DNA from 3 places in the Enterococcus sp. ZQ21 genome. Region 2 is predicted to be linked to each of the others. Evidence: predicted binding sites of a transcription regulator. Region 2 holds the regulator's gene; each other region holds the start of a gene.
The links. The regulator NrdR, encoded in region 2, represses ribonucleotide reductase genes. The targets are predictions, from matches to a motif close to ACACNATATATNGTGT.
Positions count from the first base shown of each region.

Region 1: pnuC (nicotinamide riboside transporter PnuC) is a predicted target of NrdR. The motif match lies at 2,783-2,798, and genes of this name have one in related genera.
Region 3: QK255_RS01130 (deoxynucleoside kinase) is a predicted target of NrdR. The motif match lies at 1,777-1,792, and genes of this name have one in related genera.

Region 1 covers NZ_CP125658.1:661,380-666,060, forward strand. Annotated here, with positions in the region: gene pcp (pyroglutamyl-peptidase I) at 1-475, shown strand, start outside; gene QK255_RS03085 (hypothetical protein) at 554-1,831, shown strand; gene pnuC (nicotinamide riboside transporter PnuC) at 2,015-2,764, opposite strand; gene gloA2 (SMU1112c/YaeR family gloxylase I-like metalloprotein) at 3,097-3,477, shown strand; gene QK255_RS03100 (hypothetical protein) at 3,573-4,082, shown strand; gene QK255_RS03105 (P-loop NTPase family protein) at 4,159-4,338, shown strand; gene QK255_RS03110 (GNAT family N-acetyltransferase) at 4,393-4,681, shown strand, end outside.
Region 2 covers NZ_CP125658.1:1,228,839-1,233,519, forward strand. Annotated here, with positions in the region: gene polA (DNA polymerase I) at 1-551, shown strand, start outside; gene mutM (DNA-formamidopyrimidine glycosylase) at 596-1,432, shown strand; gene coaE (dephospho-CoA kinase) at 1,396-2,025, shown strand; gene QK255_RS05930 (hypothetical protein) at 2,077-2,409, shown strand; gene nrdR (transcriptional regulator NrdR) at 2,723-3,226, shown strand; gene QK255_RS05940 (replication initiation and membrane attachment family protein) at 3,249-4,622, shown strand; gene dnaI (primosomal protein DnaI) at 4,622-4,681, shown strand, end outside.
Region 3 covers NZ_CP125658.1:231,727-236,407, reverse strand. Annotated here, with positions in the region: gene QK255_RS01140 (pentapeptide repeat-containing protein) at 1-106, shown strand, start outside; gene QK255_RS01135 (magnesium transporter CorA family protein) at 108-1,013, opposite strand; gene QK255_RS01130 (deoxynucleoside kinase) at 1,098-1,757, opposite strand; gene mvk (mevalonate kinase) at 2,073-3,017, shown strand; gene mvaD (diphosphomevalonate decarboxylase) at 3,010-3,987, shown strand; gene QK255_RS01115 (phosphomevalonate kinase) at 4,000-4,681, shown strand, end outside.

The sequences.
Region 1 (4,681 bases), 570 kb from region 2:
GCACCAACCAGATGTCGTGATCTGTGTCGGACAAGCAGGTGGGCGGTCAGCAGTCTCGTTCGAACGTGTCGCAATCAATCTAGCAGAAGCAAGAATCCCTGATAATGAAGGAAATCAGCCATTCGATACGGCTTTAGAAGAAAACGGTCCAGCCGCTTACTTTACCTCATTGCCAATCAAAGCAATGACAAAAAATGTACAAGATCATGGTCTACCAGCGTACATCTCTTATACAGCAGGAACATTTGTCTGCAATGATATCATGTATCGTTTGCTTCATTTGATCGAAACACAATTCCCGGCAATTCGAGGTGGGTTCATCCACGTGCCATTCTCACCCGATCAAGTGATCGATCGTCCAGTGGGTACGCCTTCTATGTCTTTAGAAGACATTGCTTCTTCTTTGACTTATGCAGTTGAAGCAGCAGTAGAAAATAAAGAAGATATTTCCGGAAATGCCGGAACAACTCACTAATTTAGCAAGAAACACTGGCTGGTTGCTAACGTTATGTTAGTAGCCAGCTTTTTGTAATTAGAAAGGAAAGAAACAGCCGTGGAAGAATGGCAATCCGTCTTTGAAGAATGGTTTCCAAAAGAAATCAGCAAAAGCTATCCCATCAAAATTTCTAAACAATACACAAGCAGTCAACGTTGGGAGATCTATGCAAAATTAACGAAAAAACAGCGGGAACTAGTCGATAAGCACCGCCGATATCTAATCAGCTCTCGTTTTATGGAAGAACATTATTTAGCTGCAACAGATTGGGTGTTTTCTGACTTCAAGATCAATCCGTTTTTTCGAACAAAACGAAGCCAGCAAAAATTGTATTGTGAGTGTGGTAGAGAATTAAAAGTGCAATACATCGTTAAATCGCCAAAAACCGGAAAGATCCTAAAACTAGGCATCAACCACTTTGCCGATCACCTGCATGTCTCTCCGACAGTGGCAGCTTCGATCCATCAGGGAATGACAAAAGTTGATCTGGCCTTAGACGAATTATTATGGCTTAAGCAGAAGAATATCGATTTTCCTGAAGGACTATGGCAAAAATACTGTTTTGTCTTGTACCAAAATCGTCGGATGAAACAGCCATATTTACCGGATATAAAATTAGCTCAGCGGCTCGCAGAATTTCGCCAAGTAGAAATGCCGATTTACATAGCGGATTATCAAGCATTGGAAAATGAAATCAAGAAAATAAGTGAACACATCAATGGGCAGCCAAAAAAGCGACAGATAAAAAAAGAACTATTTGACGACTTTGCAGAAGAATTAGTAAAGGATGTAGAAGAATTCTTGACCAACTATCGCGCATTTTTACGTAAAGATTGGCAATCCATCGTATATGAAGAAGTGCCAGTACATCCTAATGCTTATTTTGAAACATTTATTTCTGTGTTGAGAAAGACAAAACGTCAACGAACACCAGAAGTCACTGCTCAGATGGAATATTTTGCGAAAAACCAACGATTCATCCAACCAAAAATCTATCTATTTATTTGGAAGCAATATTGTCGCTATGGTTTTACAGAAGGGTTCTTCGACAGCATTCCTCGGATAGTCAGAAATGGTTTTTTAAAAGTATTGCGTAAAGAACGAGAAGCTATACAATCTGCTGATAAGAAAGACCGTACAGTCTCAAAAGAAAAATGGCAACTAGTAGTGAAAGATATCCAATCTGGAAATGTGCAAGAGACAATCGACAAATGGAAAGGAAAACATTATCGTTTTACTGAAGCTCAGAAACAAGCGTTGGAATATTATCAGAAGTTAGAAGAATCACTGCGTTTCAATGATGAGGCAAGAAAGTATCTAAAGGAATTACTATAAAAAATAGAGGCTGGGACAGAAGCGTTTAACTCCAAGAAATAAGAAGGAATTCACGAAAATTGCTTTTCGAATTTTTGTGAATTTCAGCTTATTTCCGAAGGAGTTGCTTCTGCTTCAGCCGTTTATACGTGTTTAGAGCGTGAGACAAAAGTGTTCTTTACTTTTGTCCCACGCTCAGTTTTTTTATGCGTGTTGTTGTGCGTTGTAGTATTCTTCTTCCATTTTTTGCATACGTTCACGTTCTTTTTGGTTATACCAAGGTGAAACGGTAAATGCAAGGACATCATTCAGCAAGTAAACAGAGCTGTTCACGAACATCGCCAAACTTGCAGATCCATGCGTAAATGAAATATACCAAAGGACCATTTGAGCAAGCCCTGAAGCTAACCACCAGTAATATTGGTTGTTGTAACGCAAGAAACTGATGATACCAGCAGTCAAGCTAATAGAAAAAGCAATGGCATCTACCCACGGCCGAGGATCATCTGTATAACGACCAATCAGGAATCCTGAAACAAGATAGACAAGGAAAGTACTGATGATTGCGATAAACCAGCTTTTTCCAGTGAATTTTCGGATTTTTGAAGCCATATTATGATTCCATTCTTTACTTAACAATACGGGGATATCCAATGTGATCATATAAGCAATCTGTTCACCGATACTTAAATAGTTCTTTGCTGAGAATCCAACGATAATAAAACAAATCGCAGACAAAATACCTAAAATACCGTTGACTGATTTTGCCGCATTGATGGATAAAATACACAATACACCAAGGGTGGTACCGATAAATGTAATAACGGACAGCCAAGTGATGGGACTATTGACAAGAGTCATGACCTGGCAGCCAAGACTGAAAAAGAAAAGATAATAATTTTGTTGCGGCCAGCCTTTTAGCTGATGAGCTAAAAACTGAAAATATGACTTCATGTATGAGGACTCCTTAAGACACTAAATGTAGTGTGTTCTGTATTTACTAACACAATCTATTGTATGCTTTTCTTGAAAAAAAACTAGTCTTTCAATTATAAATAATTTGTGTTATGATAATTTTCTGTTTGTTTTCTTGAAAATATAATTTCTTACTTTCATTTATTATATTGGGAACAGGAAGAGTGTCTTGGAGGACCTACTTTCTGTTTTTTTTTTTGCCTTTTTTCTTATAAAAAGGAAAAACAGCTATTTTTTTCAATCTGACACATTTACAATGGAACTGGAGATTAATATAGATCCGAGCTTAAACGAAGAATAGGAGTGCTCATATGAACCTTACAACGATCCATCATATAGCCATCATTGTTTCAGATTATCAGAAATCACGTGATTTTTATGTTAATAAATTAGGATTTGAAGTAATCAGAGAAAATTACCGCAAAGAACGAGATGACTATAAATTAGATCTGAAACTAGGAAGTGCTGAATTGGAGATTTTTGGAATTGCTAATGCGCCACAACGACCAAACTATCCAGAAGCTTGTGGCTTGCGTCATCTTGCTTTCAAAGTAGACGATATTGAAGAAACAATTGCAGAATTGCAGTCCTTAGGGATCGAATCAGAACCGATTAGAGAAGATACCTTTACAGGAAAAAAAATGACGTTTTTCTTTGATCCAGACGGATTGCCATTAGAACTGCACGAATAAAGATAACAAAATTGTCACTTTTTTTTCGTTTCATTCGATTTTTCATTCGTTCATTTCTTGATATTCTTTAAAAAAAAGAAACAGGAGAATGAAGAATGAAAAAAATGATGTTTGGTGTTGCTGCCCTCATCGTAATAGGGATTACCGGTATGACGGGACTGCTCAATGCCGCTTTTCACATGGATGATATTAGTGACCAGGAATATCGGATCTCATTGAAAAAAGCAGCAGCAATTGTAAAAAACGAAACAAAAGAACATAACATATCTGCTATTCATTTTGCAGTTGAAAAAGACTTGGATAATCCTACGAATGCAACATATGAATACCAGTTTTTTTGTGAAGGACAAGTCATAGCAGTCAATCCATCCACTGGGAAAACAACCGTACGAAATGACACGAAAAAGGCCGCAGAACATCTTTTTGATATAGAAAAAGCGGAAGAGTTCAAACAACCGCAAGCAGCGATGAAGGAAGCAGTCAGCTACTACGGGAAAAAAGCAAAAGTGAAAGAGTGGACACTTCTAGTCAAAGATGAACGTCCTTATTATAAAGTCCGATTAATAGATGGAGAACAGGACCGTCAGGTATGGATATCTGCATAGAAGAAGGATATTGCTTCTCTTTTTTACAATATAAGAGTAAGCTAAGAGAGTAAAGATGAAAGGAAGTTGAGATAACATGGAAAAAATGAAATGCCCTAATTGCGGAAAAAAATTTGCATACGAAGAAGTCAATAATGTAGTCGAACATAATGATAAAGAAATGCCAGTCGTCTGCCCTTATTGCCGAACTGAAGCGGCAAGAATCGTTACTCATGGTTATTTCATTACTGAAAAGATTGAAGATTTTTTAAAATAACGATTTTGCGATTTCTTTTTTTGCATGTTAGAATGGAGAAAAGGAGAGGAAACTATGATTCGTTTTGCGAGAAAAGAAGATGCTCCAGAAATCGCCCCATTGATCTTAGTGATTCTAAAAGACATGGAATTGCCATTTTTGAAGCAGACAGGGGAACAAAAGGCTTTAGAGATTTTAGAAGAAGCAATCACTGATCCAAATTATCGTTACAGTTATTCACGAGGTATCGTAGAAGAAATAGACGGTAAAGTTGCAGGAGTTGCTTACGGTTATACAGATGAAGAAGAATCAATCATCGATCAGCCACTGGTACCTATCTTAGAGAAATATCAGCTAGATGCGT
Region 2 (4,681 bases):
CAGAGGATGTCACACCAAATATGCGTCGGCAGGCAAAAGCAGTGAATTTTGGTATCGTGTATGGCATCTCTGATTACGGACTTTCACAAAATTTAGGCATCAGCCGAAAAGCAGCACAGCAATACATCGATACGTACTTTGAAAAATACCCAGGTGTCAAAGAATATATGGAAAGAATCGTACGCGAAGCAAAAGATCAAGGCTACGTCGAAACGCTGTATCACCGCCGACGATATTTGCCAGACATCAATTCAAGAAATTACAATATCCGTTCTTTTGCGGAACGAACAGCTATCAATACACCAATTCAAGGAAGTGCTGCTGATATTTTGAAAATCGCGATGATTGAATTGGATAAACGATTAAAAGAAACAGGTCTTCAAGCTACGATGCTGTTACAAGTTCATGATGAACTTGTCTTCGAGGTACCTGAAAAAGAACTTGAATCATTAGATAAATTGGTGAAGGAAGTTATGGAACAAGCTGTTTCTCTCCATGTACCACTGATCACTGACAGCAGTTGGGGAAAAACGTGGTACGAAGCAAAATAAACATTGTTTAAGACAGAGCAATATAATGAAGGTGAAAAGAAAAAATGCCAGAATTACCAGAAGTAGAAACCGTTCGTAAAGGATTGGAACGGTTAGTAGTAGGAAAAACGATTCAGAAAGTGCAGGTCTTGTGGCCCAAGATCATTGAGCAACCAGAGACGCCCATCTTTGAGGCTTCTCTTGTTGGCGAAACCATCCAATCCATTGGACGTAGAGGGAAGTTTTTGATTTTTCATCTCGATCATTATGAACTGATCTCACACTTGCGAATGGAAGGAAAATATCAATTTACGAAAGAAAATACACCAATCGATAAACATACGCATGTACTTTTCTTTTTTGAGGACGGGAGCCAACTTCGCTACAACGATGTACGAAAATTTGGTCGTATGACAATTGTCGAAAAAGGAGCAAGTGCAACTTACCGAGGAATCATGAAATTAGGACCTGAGCCATTGCCTGACAGCTTTTTATTAGCAGATTTTGCAGCTGGACTGAAAAAATCGCACAAAGCAATCAAGCCTTTACTGCTAGATCAACGTCTAGTAACGGGACTAGGTAATATTTATGTAGACGAAGCATTATGGGAAGCGAAGATTCATCCAGAACAACCGGCGAATACATTACGTCCAAAAGAGATAGAACAATTACGTCTATCGATCATTGATGTTTTGAATCGTGCAATAGAAGCCGGAGGTACCACGATTCGCAGCTATTTGAATGCATTAGGAGAATCAGGCGGATTCCAAGTCGCACTGCATGTCTATCAGCAAACTGGCAAACCATGTATACGTTGTGGGACACCGATCGTGAAAATAAAAGTGGCACAAAGGGGGACTCACTATTGTCCGAATTGTCAAAGGCTGAAAATCGAAAAGTAGGCTTTGTTTTAGGTTTGACGGGCGGAATAGCTACTGGCAAAAGTACGGCAGCCAAAGTCTTTCAGTCTCATGGATTTCCTTTGATCGATGGTGACGTGATTGCTAGAGAAACTGTTGAGCCTGGAACGCTTGCTCTGAGGAAGGTTGTGTCCGTGTTTGGCCAAGAGATATTGCAGTCTGATGGTCAGCTAGATCGAGGGAAACTTGGGATGATTGTTTTTCCATCAAAGGAGAAACGACAAAAACTTGATCAGCTATTAGATCCGTTTATCCGAAAAGCGATAAAAGATCAAATCGCCTATCTAAGTTCCCATCATCCTTTAGTAATTGTAGATATCCCATTGCTCTATGAAGGTCATTATGACCACTATATGGATGCAGTAGCTGTCGTTTATACCACGCCAGATATTCAACTCAGACGCTTGATGAAACGTAATCAACTAACACTAGAACAAGCACAGCAGAGAATTAGCAGTCAACTTCCAATCGAAGAAAAAAAGCAGCGTGCGGATATTTTGTTTGACAACAACGGAACAAAAGAGGAACTTGTGGAACAAATCGAAAATTGGCTTTCAGCTAATCGCTTTCTTTGAGTATCTGTGTCAAGTTTGCTATCCTGAGTATATAGAAAGCGAGGGATAGCGATGGGATCATTTAAAAACCAAAAGGATAAAGTCGTAGGTAACGCAAAAGAAAAAATCGGCGAAATACTCAATAAAGAAAATCTAATCGATGAAGGTCGTACGCAATCAGAAACAGCAGAAGAGAAAGAAAAGCAGTACCAAGCAAGAATCGATGAAATAGAAGACCAGCAGGCAGAAAAAGAAGCGAAACAGCAAGATTTGACTCAAGAACGAAAAAATCCGGTACCTGATCGTAGTAAGACACCGCTCCCAGAAAGTGAACACATTCCTGATGAACAAAAAATCGAGGAACAACGAATGAAACACTATACAGGAATCGAAGAGAAGTTATAAAACAATAAGAAATAGAGATGTGACTTGAAGCAGATGATAAGATGTTCATCTGCTTCAAGTTTTTTGTGCTAGCCGACTAAATCAGCTTTTGGGCGAGTCATTTCTCAGCAATCAAGGTCATCAGTACTGGAAAATTAAAATTGAATTAGGACAGGGGACATAATTACGCATGAAAATAGAAAAAATTGTTCTTATATCCGTGTTTTTTTGGGTAGGACAGTCGCGTTTGTGATTTGTTTCGTGTTATAATACAACTAGTTGTAAAGAAAGACACATCCTTTATATAAAAATGCGATGCAAGAGGTGAGACAAAATGAGATGTCCCAGATGTCAACATAATAATTCACGAGTAATCGACAGCCGTCAAGCAGATGATGGACGTGCGATCCGTCGCCGTCGCGAATGTGAGAATTGTTCGTTCCGATTCACTACTTTTGAACGAATTGAAGCTGCTCCGTTATTAGTCATCAAGAAAAACGGGGAACGCGAAGAATTCAATCGCGATAAAATTTTAAGAGGACTCATCCGCTCAGCAGAAAAAAGACCTGTAGCTATGGAGCAAATGGAACAAATCGTCAACCATGTCGAAAACCGCGTACGCAGTCTTGGGGAAAACGAAGTATCAACGAATCTGATTGGTGAATATGTGATGGAGGATTTAGTCGATTTAGATGAAATCGCGTATATCCGTTTTGCCAGTGTTTATCGCCAGTTCAAAGATATGTCTGTTTTCTTAAAAGAGCTGCAAGATATCGTGGATAAAGCAAAAGAAAATAATAAAGAGAATAATAAAGAGAATAATAAAGAAAACAATTAAGAAACAAAAAGGAGGCATTTCCTTGGAAAATGCTTGGAAAGAGCTTCAACCAAAAAATATTTACCAAGGAAGAAAAGAAGCTCCGCTGAGGGAAGACAGCAAGAACGCGTTGCTGTATCTTTATCAGCCACTGATCGGCGGAGAAGCCTTGAGTATCTATTTCACTCTGTTATCAGAGATCTCGCAAGAATCTGGTGAAGGTCCTGAAGGGATACATGCAGATTTACTCAGTAGTCTAGGCTGCGGGATCCCTCAATTTTATGATGCAAGAAAAAAGCTGGAAGGAATCGGCTTACTGGATGTTTATTTTAAAGAAGATAGCGATCTGGGGCCTCGTTTTATTTATGAGTTGTTAGAGCCACTCATTCCTAAAGCATTTTTCAAAGATTCTGTTCTGGCATTTCTTCTTTTGGAAAAAGTTGGTGAACGACGATTCCAGAAGCTTACCCAGTTGTTTGAACCTAAAAGGCATACAACAGAGGGATATCAAAAAATCACAAAAAAATTTTTAGATGTTTATCGCTTCAATGAAGCAGTATACGCTGCTAATCAAGAAAACATCGAATCACTGAATAAATCTTTTGAAGAATCTGAGCCAGTAGCATTACTTGAAACAGATTCGACATTCGATTGGCAATTTTTGAATGATTGGCTGGCAAAAAAACATATGACTGTTCTTGATGATTCAATCATCAAACAAGTCGACATGTATCATCAGCTTTATGGATTCGATGAACTAACTCTTGGTGAACTCATCAGTCAATCTTATGATTTTAGTGAACAAAAAGTATCCATGAAGGAGCTGCAAAAAGCTGTTTTGGCAATGCAAAGACGACCAGTGAAGCAAATAAAGGAAACAGTAGCTGTTGCTGAAAACAGCAATGAATCTCCGACGAACGAACATTTGACAAATGCAGCGCTTCAGTTGATAAAAGAAGCACAGAGCATTCCGCCGATGAAATATCTGGAAGCAATCAAGTCAGAAAAAGGCGGATATGTTTCTAAACAAGAAACTTGGTTACTGCAAGACCTTGTTTCTCAATCAGGTCTTTCCAGCAGTGTGATCAATGTTTTGCTGAATTATGTATTGGTGATCAAAAATAATGCTAGCTTAAATGCTAGTTATGTGAATACAGTGGCAAATGAATGGGCACAAAAGAAAATCGCCACAGCAGAAGAAGCGATTCAGCATATTCGGCAAATAAGCAATCAAGCAAAACAATCAAAACAAAAAAAGCAAACAAATTATCCAAACGGCAAGCGAAATGTTCGGCGGGAAAAGCTTCCTGATTGGGTCAACCAGCCAAAAGATGAAAAACAGATCAGTAGTGAGAAAAAAGCAGAGATTGACCGCCGTTTTAAAGAATACCTGGCGAAAAAGGAGGGTGACATCTAATGGAAGACGTAGGCAAAGAATTGAAGAGGATCATCAGCAAACGTAATTATCAAGAAAAA
Region 3 (4,681 bases), 1.0 Mb from region 2:
CTTCACTGCCATTGCTTTATCTCAAGATTATTTAGCAGGACTGATCGTCAACCAGGAGCAAGCACTTGTGATTGCTCAAGCCCTTGGTTTGCAGACCAAAGACTAGATCAACGAATCCGCCGCCATAGTGCAATGAGCATCCAAACAGATAAAACCAGACTGATGATCAAGGCGATTCCCCATCCGAAAACGGAATGGGTAAATGGTAGCTTAAGATTCATCCCGAAAAATCCTGTCACAATAGTCGGTACAGTCAAGATCAGCGACCAGACAGTCAAAAACTTCATCGTGTCATTTAAATTGTTATTCAGTAAATTATTATAAGTGCCAGAAAGCTGATCTAAAATCTGCGAAGCTAAGTTCGTCATTTCAACTGCTTGTCGTGCTTCGATCAGTGCATCGTCCAACTCTTCCTTTTCCTTTTCTGACAACTTGCGATAAATGGCTAATGCCTTGATTTGTTCCAAAAGTACTACATTTTGTTTTGTTCCTGTAACTAAGTAAACCAAACCGATCTCTAAATCTGAAAGTTGCAGTAGATTCTTGTTTGTTGTTTTTTCCCTTAACTTTAGGTTGAGCCGTTGACGTTCGCTATTTACTTCCTCGATTAAAGGAAAAAAGGAATCAGAAATTAAAAATAATGTATGGAACAATAAACTGTATACACTCATGTCTGGCATTCGCTCCAAAAGTGATCGAATCAGTCGAATCACATACTCGGTATTTGGCGTGGTAAATGTAAACAAACCATCTTCTTTTAAAATAAAAGCAATAGGACTAGTTTCGTAATGATTATCAACTTTTTGTTGGTGCGGGACATTTGATACAAGTAGTAACGCTTCATCAAAAGAGTCATACTCTACGCGTGCCCGCTCATTTTTATCTAGAGAATAAGTCAGCATCTCATCGCTGATGCCATATTCTTCTTTTAAATTTTTAACAGCTAGCACATCATCTTGCTGTATATTGATCCAAAAATTACGTTCTTGATTAAAATAGTGTTTTTCCCGCATACTCCATCCTCCTGATATTTGTTTCTAGTATAAAGAAAAAAGCTACTCAAATAAAGGAGCATCCTTTTTTTGAGTAGCTTTAAATCAAATAGCTAATTCAGTTTGGCGGATTTCTGCTAATTTTTCTTCGATCATTTTCAAGACTTCTTCTTTTGCTTGAGGATCTTCCACAAAATTATAGCGATCTCCATCGATTTGGATTTTTGGACTTTCTTTGTATTCTTCATACCATTGATCATACCGTCTGTTCAATTCTTTGTAATAATCGTACAGACTTGGGTCAAAGGACAATTGTTCATACGAACGACCACGTTTCTCGATCCGTTCTAGCATCGTATCAAAAGATACACGAATATGAACTAATAAATCCGGGTGTTTTTTATGGGCAGCATAGGGCAGTTCTTCCATCATGTTTTCTAGCAGTTCATCATACACACGAACTTCCGTTTCCGTCGCTCTTCCTAGATCTGCATTTAGATGGAAAAGCAGCGAATCCTCATAAATCGAACGGTCCAATACATTATTGTCATCTTTCATTGCTTGTTTGATGCTTGCAAAACGTTTATTCAAAAAATAAATTTGCAGCAAAAAAGCATACTGTTCAGGGTTTGCATAAAATAAGGGCAAGACTTCATTATCATCAATTGATTCATAAAATGCCTGACTATCAAAGTGTTCAGCCATCATTTCTGTCAAACTTGATTTTCCGGCACCAATTGTACCTGCTAAAACGATCACGCTCATTTACCTCCAGCTCACTTCATCACTAAATATTGTGTTTAACTCCAACCTTTTTAAATATACCCCCAATATCTAGTAGTGTCAATTGTATTTTTTTCTAGTCAAAAAAGAAAAAAGGTCAAAAAATTCTTAAGAAAAAAGGGTTTTTCCTTTAGAAAACGTATTCTTAGTTTTACTTCTGGGATGATTTTAGTAAAATAAAGAAGGAATGTTTTTTGAGACCCTTAGCGGACAAAAAATTTCGTGAAGCAGCGCAACTCGTTTTGGGCGCTTTATTTTTTGCTTAAAAATCACTTTTACGTGAGAAGGAGTTAGATTATGGCAAACTATGGCCAAGGAGAATCAAGCGGAAAGATTATCTTGATGGGCGAGCACGCGGTTGTTTATGGAGAACCGGCGATTGCCTTTCCTTTTTATGCAACAAAAGTCACCGCATTCCTTGAAGAGCTGGATGCAATGGACGATCAATTGGTTTCTTCCTACTATTCAGGAAATTTAGCCGAAGCTCCTCATACATTAAAAAATATCAAAAAATTATTCATCCATTTAAAAAAAGAGCATGATATCCATAAAAACTTGCAACTAACCATCGAAAGCACGATTCCTGCTGAACGTGGAATGGGATCAAGTGCTGCGGTCGCCACAGCAGTTACTCGTGCTTTTTATGATTACTTAACACTCCCTTTGTCTCGTGAAATACTATTAGAGAAAGTACAACTTTCGGAAAAAATCGCACATGGCAATCCTAGTGGGATCGATGCAGCCGCTACTAGCAGCTTGCAGCCAATTTATTTTACAAAAGGGCATCCTTTTGATTATTTTTCTTTGAATATCGATGCTTTTTTGATTGTCGCTGATACAGGAATCAAAGGACAAACAAGAGAAGCCGTCAAAGATGTCGCTCACCTGTTTGAAAGACAACCACATGAAACTGGACAAATGATCCAAAAATTAGGATACTTGACAAAGCAAGCGAAGCAAGCAATCATTGAAAATTCACCAGAAATGTTAGCTCAAACAATGGATGAATCACAATCACTTCTGGAAAAACTGACGATCAGCAACGATTTCCTTGATTTACTGATCCAAACAGCTAAAGATACCGGTGCATTAGGTGCTAAATTAACTGGCGGCGGACGCGGTGGCTGCATGATTGCATTAGCACAAACAAAAACAAAAGCCCAAGAAATCAGTCAAGCACTTGAAGATGCGGGTGCGGCTGAAACTTGGATACAAGGATTAGGAGTACATACCTATGTTTAAAGGCAAAGCACGCGCATATACCAACATTGCCCTAATCAAATATTGGGGTAAGAAAAATGAAGCACTCATCCTTCCGATGAACAACAGTCTTTCGTTGACATTGGATGCATTTTATACCGAAACAGAAGTCATCTTTTCTGATAGCTATATAGCAGATGAATTTTATCTAGATGACACCTTGCAAGACGAAAAAGCAACAAAAAAAGTTAGTCAGTTTCTTGACCTTTTTCGTAAAGAAGCCGGCATCTCACTAAAAGCTTCAGTAATCAGTCAGAATTTCGTTCCTACCGCAGCCGGATTAGCATCCTCTGCTAGCGGGCTAGCTGCTTTAGCAGGCGCTTGTAATACTGCCCTTAAGCTTGGATTAGACGATCTTTCTCTTTCAAGATTTGCTCGACGCGGGTCTGGTTCAGCTTGCCGAAGTATTTTTGGTGGTTTCGTCGAATGGGAAAAAGGTCATGATGACTTAAGCTCTTATGCCAAGCCAGTCCCTTCTGATTCTTTCGAAGACGATTTAGCAATGGTTTTCATTTTGATCAACGACCAGAAAAAAGAAGTGTCTAGCAGAAATGGGATGCGTCGGACAGTCGAAACATCCAGTTTTTATCAAGGCTGGTTAGATTCCGTTGAAGGGGATCTATATCAATTGAAACAAGCAATCAAAACAAAAGATTTCCAACTTCTCGGAGAAACGATGGAAAGAAACGGACTAAAAATGCACGGAACGACTTTAGCTGCCCAACCACCTTTCACTTACTGGTCTCCTGACAGCTTAAAAGCGATGGATGCGGTGCGGCAATTGAGAAAGCAAGGCATTCCATGCTACTTTACGATGGATGCTGGCCCTAATGTCAAAGTTTTAGTGGAAAACAGCCATTTATCTGAGGTACAAGAAACATTTACCAAATTATTTAGCAAAGAACAAGTAATTACTGCCCACGCTGGTCCAGGAATTGCGATTATTGAATAAAGGGAGATTTTTATGATTGAAGTATCTGCACCAGGCAAACTCTATATTGCCGGAGAATATGCAGTTGTTGAAACAGGTCATCCGGCAGTTATCGCTGCAGTCGATCAATTCGTGACAGTCACTGTAGAGTCCGCACGAAAAGTCGGAAGTATCCAATCTGCACAATATAGCGGGATGCCTGTACGTTGGACAAGACGTAACGGGGAATTAGTTTTAGATATTCGGGAAAATCCTTTTCATTATATCCTTGCTGCTATTCGATTGACTGAAAAGTATGCACAAGAAAAAAACATTCTTTTATCCTTTTATGATCTGAAAGTAACAAGCGAGCTAGACAGTTCAAATGGTCGGAAATACGGATTAGGTTCTAGCGGCGCCGTTACTGTTGCAACGGTCAAAGCCTTGAATGTTTTTTACGCATTGAATTTATCTCAGCTAGAGATTTTCAAGATCGCAGCACTCGCTAATTTAGCAGTTCAAGATAATGGTTCTTGCGGCGACATCGCTGCTAGCTGTTATGGTGGCTGGATCGCCTTCTCGACCTTCGACCATCCTTGGCTCCAAGAACAAGAAACTCAGCATTCCATCAGTCAGTTACTTGCCATGGATTGGCCAGGTCTCTCAATTGAGCCATTGATTGCTCCTGAAGATTTACGTTTATTGATTGGTTGGACGGGTAGCCCTGCCTCTACCT